2 linked regions of the Rhodopirellula bahusiensis genome follow. The protein of the gene in region 1 interacts with the protein of each later gene in a pairwise test. Links are inferred from orthologs where the notes say so. Each region holds a gene or a part of one and is shown in the gene's direction. Other genes may lie near its edges.

What was found.
Region 2: the proteins of tpiA (region 1) and pepT interact in binary tests that used the Escherichia coli proteins (3 or more experiments, as listed by UniProt). The link is inferred for Rhodopirellula bahusiensis from one-to-one orthologs.

The regions. Positions count from the first base shown.
Region 1 is NZ_NIZW01000004.1:87,391-95,088, reverse strand. What follows is about bases 1-2,995. They hold tpiA (triose-phosphate isomerase), read left to right. Parts: upstream 1-1,113; coding sequence 1,114-1,878; downstream 1,879-2,995. Other genes in these bases: CEE69_RS07015 (YicC/YloC family endoribonuclease), read left to right, coding at 2,599-2,995; secG (preprotein translocase subunit SecG), read left to right, coding at 1,931-2,524; aroF (3-deoxy-7-phosphoheptulonate synthase), read left to right, coding at 50-1,117. Also shown: more of CEE69_RS07015, read left to right, coding at 2,996-3,549; gmk (guanylate kinase), read left to right, coding at 3,557-4,186; CEE69_RS07005 (DNA-directed RNA polymerase subunit omega), read left to right, coding at 4,171-4,443; CEE69_RS07000 (phosphopantothenoylcysteine decarboxylase), read left to right, coding at 4,443-5,006; CEE69_RS06995 (putative manganese-dependent inorganic diphosphatase), read left to right, coding at 5,335-6,990; CEE69_RS06990 (hypothetical protein), read left to right, coding at 6,998-7,357; CEE69_RS06985 (SDR family NAD(P)-dependent oxidoreductase), read left to right, coding at 7,427-7,698. UniProt on the Escherichia coli protein: Involved in the gluconeogenesis. Catalyzes stereospecifically the conversion of dihydroxyacetone phosphate (DHAP) to D-glyceraldehyde-3-phosphate (G3P).
Region 2 is NZ_NIZW01000004.1:274,565-282,263, reverse strand. Bases 3,252-6,247 are described here. They hold pepT (peptidase T), read left to right. Parts: upstream 3,252-4,128; coding sequence 4,129-5,367; downstream 5,368-6,247. Other genes in these bases: CEE69_RS07615 (alpha/beta hydrolase), read right to left, coding at 5,391-6,247; CEE69_RS07625 (DUF3299 domain-containing protein), read left to right, coding at 3,500-4,132; CEE69_RS07630 (DUF3299 domain-containing protein), read left to right, coding at 3,252-3,344. Also shown: CEE69_RS07645 (hypothetical protein), read left to right, coding at 43-447; CEE69_RS33095 (DUF4291 family protein), read left to right, coding at 891-1,280; CEE69_RS07635 (sugar phosphate isomerase/epimerase family protein), read left to right, coding at 1,507-2,514; more of CEE69_RS07630, read left to right, coding at 2,667-3,251; more of CEE69_RS07615, read right to left, coding at 6,248-6,377; CEE69_RS07610 (trypsin-like peptidase domain-containing protein), read right to left, coding at 6,508-7,699. UniProt on the Escherichia coli protein: Cleaves the N-terminal amino acid of tripeptides.

The DNA.
Region 1 (7,698 bases):
CTTTTAGCAGTCTGCATCCCCACCCACCGGCCATTTCGCGGATTTAGTCGTGATATTGATTCTGAAAAACGGCGCGACCGACGATCAGATCGACCATGTGATCCAAAAGGTCGAGTCGATGGGGTTCCAGACGCACCTCAGCCGCGGGACGTTTCGCACGATCATCGGCATGATTGGCGACGAGAGTCTGACCACCGAACAACAGCTCCAATCGATCCCCGGCGTGCAACAAGTCGTTCCCGTTTTGCCACCCTACAAATTGGCCTCCCGAGAAGCTCATCCTGAATCCAGCGTCATCGACGTCTCGGGAGTGAAGATCGGTGGAGGCAACCTGGCCATGATCGCGGGGCCCTGCAGCGTCGAAGATCGCGACCGGATGATGCGAATCGGCGAGAGCGTCGTGAAATCAGGAGCCAACCTGTTTCGCGGGGGAGCCTACAAGCCGCGGACCAGCCCGTACGCATTTCAAGGGCTGGGCGAAGCTGGCCTGAAGATTTTGCGTGAAGTCGGCGATGCGTTTGGCGTGCCGGTTGTGACCGAGATCACCGACCCGCGAAATGTGGAGTTGGTGGCGGAGTACTCGGACATGCTGCAGGTCGGTGCTCGCAACATGCAGAATTTCGTGTTGCTAACCGAGGTCGGCAAAACCGAACGCCCTGTCCTTCTCAAACGTGGGATGGCGGCCACGATCCAAGACCTGCTCATGAGCGCCGAGTACGTGCTCTCTCAAGGCAACCCGAACGTGGTGCTTTGCGAACGTGGCATCAAGAGTTTTGATCCGTCGACTCGCAACCTGTACGACGTTGCCGCGGTGCCGGCTGTCCAAGGTCTGACGCACTTGCCGATCATTGTCGATCCGTCGCACGCGACCGGCCGACCTGATTTGATTCCGCCGTGTGCTATGGCGGGATTGGCGGCGGGTGCGGATGGCGTGCACATCGAAGTCCATGATTGTCCCGAAGAAGCCAAGAGCGACGGGGCACAAGCCTTGTTGCCTGAACAATACAACGAGATCGTCGGGAAGATGGCCGCGATGGCTGACCTGCTCGGCAAAACGATCTCACCCCTTCCGAATTCGAAAACTAACAACACCCCACCAACCGAGGCCCTCGCGTGAGTCGTCGCATCCTGATCGCCGGTAACTGGAAAATGAACATGCGTGCCGACTCCGGCGCGTCGCTTGCCAAGGGTATTGTCGACGCGGTCGGCAAATCGCCCGCTGTCGAAGTCGTTTTGTGCCCACCCTCGGTTTACCTGAGCAGCGTGGCGGATGCCGTCGCCGGAACTCCCGTCGAGTTGGGATCGCAAAACCTATACGCCGCCGAAGACGGTGCCTTCACCGGCGAAGTCAACGCGTCGATGTTGACCGATGTCGGATGCCGATTCGTGATCTTGGGCCACAGCGAACGTCGCCAATTGATGGGCGAAACCGACGCTTGCGTTGCGAAAAAGCTGCACGCTGCCTTCGCCGGTAACTTGGTCCCGATCGTCTGCGTTGGCGAAACGCTTGAGCAACGCGAATCGGGCGACACTGAATCGGTCGTCGAAACGCAAATTCGCGGATCGCTGGAAGGTTTGGACGAAGCTCGTGCGGCCAACATCGTCATCGCTTACGAGCCCGTTTGGGCGATCGGAACCGGCAAAACGGCCAGTAAAGAACAAGCCGAGGCGGTTCACGCTTTCATTCGTGAGCTTTTGGGAAAAATGTTCTCGACCGAAGTCGCCGAACAAATCCGAATTCAGTACGGTGGCAGTGTGAAACCGGGCAACGCAGAAGAGTTGTTGTCCCAACCCAATATCGACGGGGCTCTCGTCGGCGGTGCCAGCTTGAAAGTCGATGATTTCGCTGGAATCATCAAAGCGGCTCCTTCTGCCTGATTCGACCCTGTTTTCGTTCCCACAACCTATCCATTTCAACGGACTGTTCGCCGTGAGTGTCGCTTTCGATTCTTTGCTCCAACCCGCGTCGTTGGTCAATCAACTGATTCCCGCCCTGCCCTTGGCCTCGTTCATGAGCGTGGTTCTGGGTTGGTTGATGGCGTTTTTGTCGGTGTTCTTGATCCTGTTGATCTTGATTCAACGCGGCAAAGGCGGCGGATTGACGGGTGCCTTGGGTGGACCCGGCGGTCAGTCGGCGTTCGGCAGCAAGGCGGGTGACACGTTCACCGCCATCACCGTCGGCACAGCCGCCGTATGGGCTCTGGTTTGTGCATTCGCGATGTACCAGTTGGGTGCTCACGCTCCAGCCGTTGCGGATACGAATGACTCGCAGATTCAGTCCGGGCCTGGTGACGACGTCGAAGACATCACCAGCGGATTGGTTGTGCCAACCGGCACCGACGAAGCTGACACGACCGATTTGGAAGATGCCATTGGTTCGATCGGCGGACTGTCGTCAGGCGATTCGGACGTTGCGGAAACTGAAGCGGCTGTTGAAACAGAGGCCGTCGAGGAAGCTGAAGCCGCAGTGGAAGAAGCTGAGTCGACCGAAGCGGAAACCACCTCGGACGAGGAAGCTCCGTGACGCAGGCGTCCATCAGCACGCAAGCAAACCTCTCTTCACCGCACGGCGGGTCGCCCTACCCTTCGCTGCGCAGCATGACCGGCCAGGGCCGAGGCGAAACGTCCGGTTCGGCTGGCTCGGTCGTCACTGAGATTCGCTCGGTCAACAACCGAGGCCTGAAGATCATCCTTCGCACCAGCGATTCGGTGTCAGAGTTTGAACCGAAGATGGAATCGCTGGTTCGTCAGCATTTGCACCGTGGCAGCGTCACGGTGCAAGTTCGATTCACGCCGCCACCCGGAGCCGACCTGCCCCGGATCAACGCCGATGCGGTGCGATCCTACGCGGAACAATTGGCTCAGGTTGCTGATTCCTTGGCGATGGGCGACGCCGTCACGTCCACTAACATCGATTTGGCTCACCTGATGCAGATGCCGGGTGTGCTGGAATCTCCTTCCGCCGGCGGCCAAAATCGATCGTCCAGCGAACAGGAAACGGCCGCGAAATGGTCGTTGATTCAAGACAGTGTTGAATTGGCGCTGGACCGTTTCAAACAGATGCGATCGGACGAGGCCATCGCGATGGCGGAATCGATTGAGCAAGACATGACGCTCATCCAGACTCGTTGCGAGGAAATCGCCAAGCGAACTCCTCAGGTGGTGGCCCGTTATCAAGAACGGCTTCGCGAACGCATTGAAAAAGCGTTGGCGGAGAATGGTTTGTCGGCGGGCGACCCGGTCGATCTGATTCGCGAAGTCCAGCTTTTTGCAGATCGATCCGACATCAGCGAAGAATTGACCCGCCTGGGAAGTCATTTGAGTCTGATGCGAGGCGTGTTGGTTGGTGAATCTGCAGAAACGGCCTCGAGTGAATCGGGCAGCCGCGGGGAAGCCGTCGGCCGCAAGCTCGATTTCATCATCCAGGAGCTCAATCGCGAAACCAACACGATTGGCAGCAAGGCCGGGGACGCTGAAGTTGCCGAGCATGTGGTCGAGATCAAATGCGCGATCGAACGCATGCGTGAACTCGTTCAGAATTTGGAGTGACCATCGAATGAACGATCCATCCAGCTCATCCGCCTGCGAAACCGCTCATCCGGGCCGTTTGGTCATCATTTCGGGGCCCAGTGGCGCGGGAAAGTCGACGGTCGTCAAGCAATTGATGAAACGTTGCGACGTGCCGCTCCAGCTCAGCGTTTCCGCGACCACTCGCGAGCCACGTCCGGGCGAAAAACACGGCCAGGACTACTTTTTTCTCTCGCATGAAGAGTTTGAAAGACGTCGAAAGTCCGACGACTTTGTCGAATGCAAGCAAGTTTTCAGCCTCGGGCAGTGGTATGGCACCCTGAAGGACCAAGTTGCCACTGGCCTGAACGCCGGGAAATGGGTAATTTTAGAGATTGATGTGCAAGGCGCGATGGCGGTGTTGGATGACCCTCACTACCGCCCCCTGACGATCTTTGTGCATCCAGGCAGCATGGAAGAATTGGAACGACGGTTGCGAAACCGTGGCACCGAATCAGAATCTTCCCTGACTGCTCGACTCGAAACCGCCGCGGCCGAGATGCAATGCTTGAGCCGCTATCAATACGAAATCATCAATGAATCGGTCGACAACGCTGTCACCGAAATTTGCCAGATCTTACTGGATCAAAGGAAAACGACGCCGTGCTCGAAGAACTGAAAGAAGAAGAAATCGTCAACAAGATCGGTGGCCGTTTCAAACTCAGCACCTTGATCCAAAAACGCCTCGTCCAGCTCAACCAGGGCAGCCGAGCGTTGGTCAGCGTGGACACGCACGACAAAATGTCGATCGTGTTGCAAGAGATTGTCCAGGACAAGATCTTCCTGAACATGGAAAACGAAATCGAAACCATCGACGATCTCGATGCCATCGTCGCCGCCAGCGAAGCTCCTGAACTGGATCCGTCGGACCTGTAATGGAACCCAAGACGCGGCGGATTCTGTTGGCGATTGGTGGTGGAATCGCCGCGTATAAAGCGGCCGACCTGTGCAGCAAACTGGCACAGGCCGGTCATCAAGTTCAGGTGGTCACCTCACGGGCGGCCACCGAATTCATTGGCGACGCGACTTTGGCGGCGCTCTCGGGGCGTCCGGTTGTTCACGATGTCTTCGATCCACGATTTCCGCTGGGCAGCCACATTGAGCTGATGCGAGAAATTGATGCCATGGTCGTTGCGCCCGCGACAGCGAATTTGATGGCTCAGTTCGCTCACGGGATGGCTTCGGACTTGATCAGCACGCTGTATCTGCAAAACACCCGCCCCGTGCTTCTAGCACCCGCGATGAGTGACCCGATGTGGAATCACGCCGCGGTGAAACGGAACGTTCAATCGCTCCAGGAAGACGGTTGCCACTTCGTCGGACCCGACGACGGCTGGCTGAGTTGCCGAGTCAAAGGCACCGGTCGAATGAGTGAACCAGTGACGATTTTACAAACACTGGAAACGCTGTTCCGCGGCGATTCATCGGACGCCAAGTAGCGACGCCGCGGATCGTGCGACAATCCGTCGCCGATGAAATCGATTTCAGCGATGTTTTGGTTATGACACGGGGAGTCCGATCTTTGGCACAATTCTTGTTGGGGATTCCGACTACGATTGAACGGTCGTTTCCTTTGGAGCCGATCTTATCTCGACAGTCTTCGATCTCACTGAGGCGGTAACCGTTTCGCCCGATCCGTGCCATGGATCAAAAGTTGCCCTGGAGATTAAGAAATGGGGTCGGTTCAATGATTGTGTCTGGCTTGGGATTGTCCGGGCGATTCGCACCGCGTCTCGCGTTTCACCATCGAGTTATTGAATAGCTTTCATGACGGTCCATGTTTTTGGTCACCGCAATCCTGACACGGATGCGATCTGCAGTGCTTTGGCCTACGCTGATTTCCTTCGCCAAACGACCCGTCCCGATGCGGTAGCGGCGTGTTGTGGTCCACCTAACGAACGGACCGAATTTGCCCTTCGGCAAGCCAAGTTGACGGCGCCCAAGATCATCATGGATGTTCGGCCGGAGCTGGAGGACATCTGCAATCGAGATGTTGTCGTCGCTCGGACGTCAGACGTTTTCTACGAAGTCTACGAACGCATGGACGAGCATGAGCTTCGCTCGATCCCGGTGCTCGATGACAACGACCAGTTGATCGGATTGGTCACTCTGCTTGATCTTCTGGAGTTGGTCTTTCAAGGCGGCGTGGATCCCTATCGATCTCGTGAAGTCCGTACGAACCTGGACAAGGTTGTTTCCGTGTTGGGCGGGTCGTACCAGCACGCGGTGGATTCGGGACTGAATGAGGACATGATTCTGACCGTTGGTGCGATGAGCGCCGGCGGGTTCTGCGAACGCATGAAGCAGTTTCCGGCGGATCGATTGTTGGTCGTCAGTGGCGATCGACCGACGATTCAACTGCCCGCACTCGAGATGGGAGTGCGTGGATTGGTCGTGACGGGCGGCTATGAGCTCTCCAGCGGATTGATGGAACTCGCACGCGGACGCGGTGTGACGGTCATCAACAGTCCGTTTGACACCGCAACGACGACGATGCGGATCAAAGCCGCTCAGTTAATCGAAGAAGTCGTCAATCGAGATTTCTTGGCACTGTCCGCCAAGTTGCCTGTCGCGGCGGCCAAGCAACAAATTTATCGCTCGGCTCAAACTGTGTTCCCTGTCGTCGACAATCAAAAACTGATTGGCGTGCTGAGCAAATCCGACATGGTTCACCCACCTCGTCCTCAATTGGTGTTGGTCGATCACAACGAGATTGGACAAGCGGTGGAAGGTGCGGAAGAGTCCGACATCGTCGAAGTTCTCGATCACCACCGGCTTGGTGGTTCGCTGAAGTCCACCGGTCCGATTCGCTTCATTATGGACCCCGTCGGATCCACGTGCACTTTGGTGGCACGCATGTATCGCCAAGAAGGCTTGGAACCTGAGTCTGGCATCGCGCTTTGCATGGCGTCAGGCATCATCAGTGACACGCTGTATTTGCGATCGCCGACGACGACGGATGTGGACCGCGAACTGCTGACTTGGTTGCAAGGATTCTGCTCCGTGGATCTGGCTGAATACGCCAACGAGTTCTTCGAGATCGGCTCGGCACTTCGTTCCTGCACGCCGGATAAAGTCGTTCGTGAAGACTGCAAGCAATTCGAAGAAAACGGGCGACGGTTCTCGATCTCTCAGATTGAAGAGATCGGGTTGGATCTGTTTTGGGAACGCCAAACCGAGCTCAGCCAAGCGTTGGTCCGATTGTCGGAGCAAGAAAACCTTGAGTTTTCAGCGTTGCTGGTGACTGATATCTCGAGCAACGGAAGTTTGTTGCTGATGAGCAGCGAGCCGGAAGGTTGGGAGGAGATCAATTACCCCCAGCTCGAGGATCGGCTGTATAAATTAGAGAACGTCGTTAGTCGCAAGAAGCAGTTGTTGCCTCTGATTAGCAGCCTGCTAGAGCAATCTCCCGCACCCACGTGAGCCCGTCATGCAGTTCCGCATCGTCCATTTGATCTTGGCGTTGACGTGGGCTGCGATAGTTTTCTCTTTGGTGCGATTAAACCCGGTGTTCTGGGTGGCTCTTGGCCCGGCGACCATTGGACCGCTGGCCGGACGAGCCGCTTCGGGAACCTTGGAAGGCATGGTTCTCGGGTTTCTGTCCACCATGTTCTGGTGCTTTCTCGCATCCATTTTCTCGGGCATGGTATTGATGTCCTTCGCGGTGGCGGTTCACTTGCAAGGTTTGGGCTTGGACACCATGGTCGGGCTCGTTGTTGGCTTGACCTTGTTTTATTCTCTAATCGCTTTGTTTGCCGGGTACATTGGCGGCCGCATCGCAATTTCTTAAGGCCGCCAGTTGCGATCGAGCGGATGACTGGTCCGGCTCTCTACCCAACTTCTCTCTTTGGTAACCAACATGACTCGATGGCCCGGTGTGAAGCTCTTTGATTTGACCGGACGAACCGCGCTCATCACGGGAGGTTCCAAGGGCTTGGGCGAAGCGATGGCGGCGGGGCTCGCATCCGCGGGAGCCAACGTTTGTCTGGTCAGTCGCAATGAACAAGAAGCGTCCGAGGCGGCAAAGAAGATTGCTGACGAATACCCGGTTCAAGCAATCGGCATCGGGGCGGACGTGACCGTCGAAAGCGATGTTGCTGAGATGGTGCAGCAATGCGTCGACCAGTTTTC
Region 2 (7,699 bases), 180 kb from region 1 along the record:
GGTGTCGCAAAAACCTGCCGTTGGTCGACGCAGGGCATTCGATTGGCTGACGAAACTCCCTCTTTACCACCGCGATGCGAATCCGACGCTGAGTGTCTGGCGAAGGCTGCTGGCACCGCCGTGGGATCTCTCGTGGTTGCGTTTGCCTTGATGTTCTTGCTTCACCGTGGTGTCGGATTGATGGGCCGAGACGCGCGTCCGGCCGCTTTTTTGGGTTTCGCGTTGCTCTACTTGCTTTGGCCACTCTTTTCGCTGATGCCGCCCCGACCATATTTGTTCGGGATGGTGGCGTTCCCGTTGTTCGGAATTTGGCTTGGCATGACCTACACAGGTGACATGGGTGCTGAGTCTTACATGTTTGCCGCGCAACCGCCGTGCTTCGGTGGTTTGATCGGAGCCGTCGGCACCGCTTGGGTCGCCGTTCATCGTGCAGTGAAGGGTTGGTGACGACGCAAACGCTGGCCAACATGGTTTTACACCAAAGCTTCGGCAAACCTTGATTTGTGGATCAAGGATCAAGCGGCGCCGGCGTATCATCCGCTGCTCTGACGGGCAATAGTGCCCCTTCTACATGCGTCGAAATGTCATTGACGACTCACTCGACAAGCCGAAACGGGAGGGGGCGGAAAGCGAGCGTTCAGCGAACTTCCCGGGGGAGTGCAATTCACGCTGTGATCCATGTCCGGCCTTCACCCTCTCGCACGCCTGAGCGGCGGCGCTCGACCGGGTATGTCGCTCTCCCAAAACTTCGTTTCGGGAGAGGTGCACCATGTGAAAATCCGCCAAGAAGCAGTCTGGGAAGACTGCACGACCTCCTGACGTGTACGTTCTCGATGTTTGCGAATCCGATGGCTACCTTCGCCTGCTCGAGCTCAATCCAGGAGGTTGTTTTGGCAATTCGTATCAAGCGATCGGCCTTTGATTTGATTCTTTCAAAGGCAGTTCACTCCACATATGAGCCCGATCTGTATGAGCCCCGTACCGATTGGCAGCAGCGTGTTGCCGATTCAGATGTCCGTTTGCAATGGGATCCCGACCATGCTCCCAACGGTGACAAAATGGATCGTCGTGCGGTCCAACTTGGGTTGCGAGGTGAGGCACTTCGGCAGTTCGCGTGCGATTGGATCGTCGAGATCGATGACATTTCCGATTTCGTTCGCGAGCAGAGTGAAAACAGCGACAACTTACGCTACGACAAGTTGATCATGCCGAGTGAACGTGTGTATCCGGTGTCGTGTGGCGAGACCGCTTTGAAGCTGAGGCTTGATCACACTAATTAGGTCGTCCGACACCGTGTTTGGGCGGGCGTATTCGATTCATGTTTCTGAGGGTTCAACGCGGGCGGAGGTAGCCTGATTTGAAGATGGTTCCGATGGAGGTTTGGTTTGAGTTCGGCAGGGTTCACTTCTGTCTGCATCGTCGGTCGCTACAATGCTGGGGCTCCATGTTGGAGACGGTTTGGCGGGCCATCACGTTCTCATTGATCGAAGCACCAAGGAATTTGCTATGAGCGTTGAAACGAATCCGAGACTTACCGGCCGCGATGGGACAGCTTCATCGGTGCGGGGATCGCGTCGAGCTTGGATGGCAGGCGTTGCTGGGGCGATGGGAGCGTTGGCATGCGCGAATGGAGTGGCTCTGGCTCAGGACGAAACGCGTGAAAAAGAAGCTGCTCGTTCTCGGACCCCGAATCCGATCGCGGTTTCGACCTATTCGTATTGGCGGTATCGCGATGACAGCAAGCTTTCCATCGAGGAGTGCGTGGACTTGGCTGCGGACGCTGGGTTCGATGCGGTCGAAGTTTTGCACGTCCAAATGACCGACGAGTCCAATGGCACGTTGCAGCGAATCAAGCAGCGGGCGTTTCGTCGTGGTTTGAGTTTGTGCGGGATGTCGACTCATCAATCCTTTGTTTCTCCGGATCCTGCGGAACGTCAGAAGAATGTCGATCACACGATCCACTGCATTGAGTTGGCGTATGCGATGGGAATCCCAACGATTCGGGTGAACACCGGTCGTTGGGGAACGTCGGGCAGCTTCGATGAGCTGATGGCAAACAAGGGGATTGAGCCGACTTTAGAAGGGCACACCGACGAGGAAGGGTTTGGCTGGGTACGGGAAGGATTTGAGAAATGTTTGCCGGTCGCGGAAAAGTGCGGTGTGGTGATGGGGTTGGAGAATCACTGGGGGCTAGGCCGCACCGCGGAAGGCGTTCTGCGAGTCATCGGCGAAGTGGACTCGCCCTGGTTGCGGGCGACGCTGGACACCGGCAATTTCCTCGAAAATCAGTACGAGCAGTACAAACAGCTGGCCCCCGAGGCAGTGTTTGTGCAGGCCAAAACGTATTTTGGCGGTGGGACTTGGTACACGCTGGACATCGATTACGACCGGGTGGCCGAAACCCTGCGGGCGGTGGATTATCGCGGCTACATCAGCCTGGAATTTGAGGGCAGCGAGGCGCATGAAACGGCGATTCCGAAGAGCCTGGCGATGTTGAGAAAAGCGTTTGCCTAGCGGGTGCGGTGCACCATGGTTTGAGGTTAAATTCACCGCTGAACCGACCAGCATTCTGGCTCGTATCACCCGGGGATTACTCCATTTCCGTGTGAGATGGTTGGTGGTCGTTTCGATTTGATTTGTCTTCTCACGATTGGTTGTATTCAGTTATGTCCGCTGAAGTTCAGTTTTCAGGGGCCGCAGACGCTGCTGAGTTTCCCTACAAAGCGATCAACCGCGGTGCCATTGCGTCGCTGGTGTTCTTGTGTTTGTCGCTGCCCGGATTGATGCCAACCTTTTCGCCAATGCTGATCCTGACGGTGCCTGGCATTTTGGCCGGGGTGATCGCTTTGCGGGCGATCAGTCGGTTCCCGGACGAGTACAGCGGCTCAGGAGTGGCAAAGTTGGGTTTGGCTGGCTGCCTTCTGTTGCTGGTCGGTGGATTGGGGTTTCACACGTACACGTATCTGACCGAGGTTCCCGAGGGGTACGAACGCGTTGCGTTTTACAAGTTGCAGTCGGAGCCCAATGGTCCGGACCAACCCACCCCGGATGCGCTGACGATCGACGGAGAAGCCATTTTTTTGAAGGGGTACATCCACCCCAGCAGCGGCAGCGGAATGCTGCGTCAGTTCGTTTTGGTGCCTGACCTTGGCACGTGTTGCTTTGGCGGAGATCCCCGCAGCAGCGACATGATTGAAGTGACCTTGCCACCCGGTGAAGCCGTGCGTGCTGGACTGACCAAACGCAAACTGGCCGGAACATTCAAGGTCAATCGCGTCCCGCAGAGCAAAGACGACTTTGAAAACGCAATGTTCTACAAAATGCGAGTCGACCAGTACAAATAGACTGGTTGGCGGACGGTGGGGCTGCGACGCGGAGGGCGTGTCGTTTGCGTGCTGACGCCGATTGCGATTTGGTGTTGTGGGAGTCGCGGCAGACATTGGTACGATGGGTGCACGACGTTGCGGGCGAACGGTACAGCAATTTTCTTCCACGAACGATGGATGCTCGTCAGATGAAACTGAATTCGCGAATTTTTTGGACGGTGATGGCGGGATGCCTCGCCGTTGGATCCGTCCTTCCGGCTTCGTCTTTTGCTGATGACACCCAGACCCAGAAGGAACGGACCGCGACGGCTCGATCAATCATCGAGCAACGCCGGGCTGCGATGCGTGGTGACGCCGCCGGACGTGAAAAGGTCGAGGTGCGGAAGAGCAGCCAAGCGGACCTGGCCAAAGGCGATATCACGTTTGACGATTTGACCTTTGATATCGAAAAGGGCGAAGTTTTCGACGAAAAGAAGTTGACCAAGGAACTGAAGTTTCTGAATGGTCGCAAGGTGCGTTTGCGCGGTTATATGTTGCCGAGCACGTTGTACAAAGAAACCGACATCGATCAGTTTGTGCTGGTGCGAGATAACCAGGAATGCTGTTTCGGACCCGGTGCGGCTTTGTTCGATTGTGTGATGATTGAGATGCAACCGGGACGAACCACAGATTTTGTTCCGCGACCGGTCATGGTCGAAGGTAAGTTCGTCTTGGATACTGAGAAGTATCAATACCCCGGTGGCGAGGGCCCCGATGGTGCATCCCACATGGCCGTGTTTCGAATCGAGGGACTTCGCGTCCGATGATCAACCAAGACCGATTGCTGCAACGATTTCTCCGATACGTCCGACTGAACACTGCCGCCGACCCGCAGTCACAAGCTTACCCCAGTACGGAAAGCCAACGCGAATTGGGTCGGATGTTGGCGGATGAATTGATGCAGATGGGACTGGCTGATGTGGTCCTGGATGAACACGCGGTTGTGACAGCGACCGTTCCTGCCACGATCGACGGGCAAGCACCGACGGTTGCTCTCGTTGCTCACATGGACACTTCGCCCGAAGCGCCGAGTGAGTCGGTCAATCCTCAAGTTGTTGAGTCGTACTCCGGCGGTGACATCCAGCTTCCGAGTGGAAACGCGATCACGGTTGCCGGATGCCCTGATTTGGAAAAGATGGTCGGGCACACCTTGGTCACCACCGACGGATCGACGTTGTTGGGTGGCGATGACAAGGCCGGGGTGGCCATCATTATGGAACTCGCGGAGACGTTGATCGAGAACCCCCACCTACCTCACGGCCCGGTTCGTGTCGTGATGACTTGCGACGAAGAAATCGGACGCGGCACGGACAAGTTGGATCTGCAAGAGCTCGATGCAACGGTGGCTTACACCATCGACGGTGGGGGCCAAGGCATCATTGACGTCGAGACTTTTTCCGCTGACGCGATGACGTTGATCTTTCAAGGACACAATATTCACCCTGCGATCGCGAAAGATCGGATGGTGAATTCGTTGCGGGCGGCGTCCGATTTTGCGGCTTCATTGCCGCGAGAATCGGAGACTCCCGAGACCACTGATGGCCGCGATGGATTCATCCACCTGCACGACATTGTCGGCGGTGTGGGGCAAACGCGTGTGGAACTGATTTTGCGATCCTTCGATAGCGACCAGTTGTCGGTCTATGCCGACAAAGTTCGCGAGTTGGCTGAGAAAGCCACCGCGGCTTGGCCTGGGATGCAGTTGCAGTGTGATGTGCGACGGCAATACCGAAACCTGGCGGATGGATTGGCCAAGTTGCCCGAGTCGATATCGCTCGCCGAGCAAGCGTTTGAGAATTTGGGGTTGCCTTGCCAAACAGCCATTGTGCGAGGCGGCACCGACGGCAGTCAATTGACCGAGAAAGGATTGCCGACGCCGAACTTGTCCAGTGGTCAGCACAACATCCACAGCGTCCTCGAATTCGCGAGCCTGGATGAGATGGTCAGCTCCGCCAATCATTTGGTTGAGTTGTTGAAGCTGTGGAGCGAGAAACGCGTTTGACCCCGCAAAGCAAACGCTGGGATTCAGTGGTCCTTCAGGAACTCGATCGTCCAGTCTTGCACGTCGGGTTCTTCCATTAGGAATGAGTGCAGCACTGGGACTTGGTGAACCGTTTGAGCTCCATCCAGTTGAGCTTCTTCTAGGCTGACCACAAAGTCGCCCTCGCCATCCACCAGTGGATTCGCGATTGGTGTCGCGACTTTGCCTGCGACGATTGCGAATGGGAACGGTGGTGTCGCGAGGTTTGATTCGACGTCGGACCATCGTGTTCCAAGTTCCATTGCACCGGGGCCGGCAACCAGTCCGAAGACGCCGGTCGGGGCGAGTCGCCGAGCGATTGCGGCACCTTGATTAGGCGGCCCGAGCATGACCATTGATTTCATTCGAGGCAGCAAGCCGTGTGGGTCACCGTCGGCTTGCAGATCGCCGATCAAATGTCGAGTGATGATGTTGCCCATGCTATGGCCGACGAAGGCGAACTCAGCGTCGGGCGATTGGTGCTCGAGGACCTCACGCAGTGCCGCGGCAGATTCAGCCAGTGACCCGCGAGTGCTGGCGTAACCAAACCGTATGGTTTGATCGAAGCCTTCGGTGTGGAGTTTGGTCTCCAGTGATTTCATGCAGTTGTCGGTCCGCATCAAACCGTGCAGCAGGACGACGACTGGGCGATCGCCGGGCGATGCGATTTCTGGCTGCAGTTCGTTGAGGGCTTCATCGACATCCGCTCGGCTTCCCCAAGCCCGGCGGATGTTGTTGGGATCCAGAAGTCGCCAATGCTTCGTCACCGCATTCTGCTGAATTCGATAGCCGTTTCGGTGGTCGTGATCCGTCCACAGTTGAGCCCCGCCGAGCGTCGGCAAGGGAACGTTGATGTTCTGGGCCATGGTCGTGTTCTCGGAAGTTCCCAACCAAGTGTGGACGCCCCATGCGGGGGCGAGTGAAACGGCGGCAATCAAAGCATACCGGCGAAAGGTTTTGAGCCGACGACCATGGATTCGAAAGAAGTTCATGGGACTGTTTCAGCGTTCGCGAAGCGGGATTGTGGAGAGTGTTCTCTGATTTTCTGGGGATATCCCACCAGAGCCCAACGATCGATGCTCGCTTCGCGAAAAGTAGTGGTTGGCGAACTTTCTTTTTTGATCACATGGCGAGCAGCGATTGAGTCCATTGAAGGCAGAGGTCGCGATTGAGCGTGAGGGTGGTCTGCAGCGGGCACCCGATTCGGCGAAGTGTCTCGGCCCAGAACGGCAATTCTGAATCGGGCGGGTTTGGGATCAAGACTCGAAGCAATCGCGGCGGTCCGTCTTTGCGAAGGCGAACCGCGGGCGGTTCGGTCTCGTTTGATATTGCCACGCCAGCAAACACGTTTGTTGTCGAGAGCGAGGCTCCCAGTGCCATCGAATCTGCGGGGTTAGCTTTTTCATTCATCGTGAATGCTCCTCCACCGATCAGTGAGACCGCGGATGGCAAAGCACCGGATCGTTTGAGTGATGCCGCTGTCAGCTTGGTGATCGCGTCGATTTCGTTGGGACGCCATTGGTCGTCACCATCGCTGCAGATGACGCACACCGCGACGTGACGTTCACGGGCCAGGTCTTTCCATGGGCCCAGGATCGCGGATGGATCGCGGTCTTTGGGAGGCGCCAGAACAATCGCCAGTGCCAATGGCGACGACGGCGTTTCGTCGGGATCTGTTTCTGCCGCGAGTTCTGATTTGGGGAACCAGATCGCTGCTTCGTTGGTGATGTCAGGCAGTTGTAGCTCTTCGACGTTCCATGCGTCTGCGGCCAATGGAGCGGGTGTCTTGAAAGATTGGATGCGATCCAGCGGCCCGTCGAGCGTTAGCGGGTCGATCGAGACGGTTTGAGTTTCGCCATCGCGTTCGATTATTAGTTCCATCGCGATTTCGGGATCGGATGCCCAAAGTCGCTGCCGAAGTGCATTGGTGTCAAGGATGGGGGCACCGTCGAGTTCGATCAAACGGTCGTTGATCTTCAGGATGCCGTCGGCGGGCGATTGATTCCAAACGTTTTGGACGATGACTGAAACCGATGGTTTCGATTTGTCTTCGGTAGAGTCGTCAGCCGTCTTTTCTTCCATTTCATCGGCTGCGATCACGCCGATGAATTGCGGCTGAAGCGGCGGGATCGTGGCGATCATCGTCGCCGTGGAGGACATTCGCTTTCCATCGCGTTCGTACTCAATTTCGACTTCGTTGCCAGCGTCGTACCGACCCAACGCGAGTTTGATTTCCTGTCGTCGCGTGACGTTTTGGCCGCCGATTGTTTTCAGTTCATCGCCGACTTTCAGGCCGGCTTTGTCAGCAGGCGAA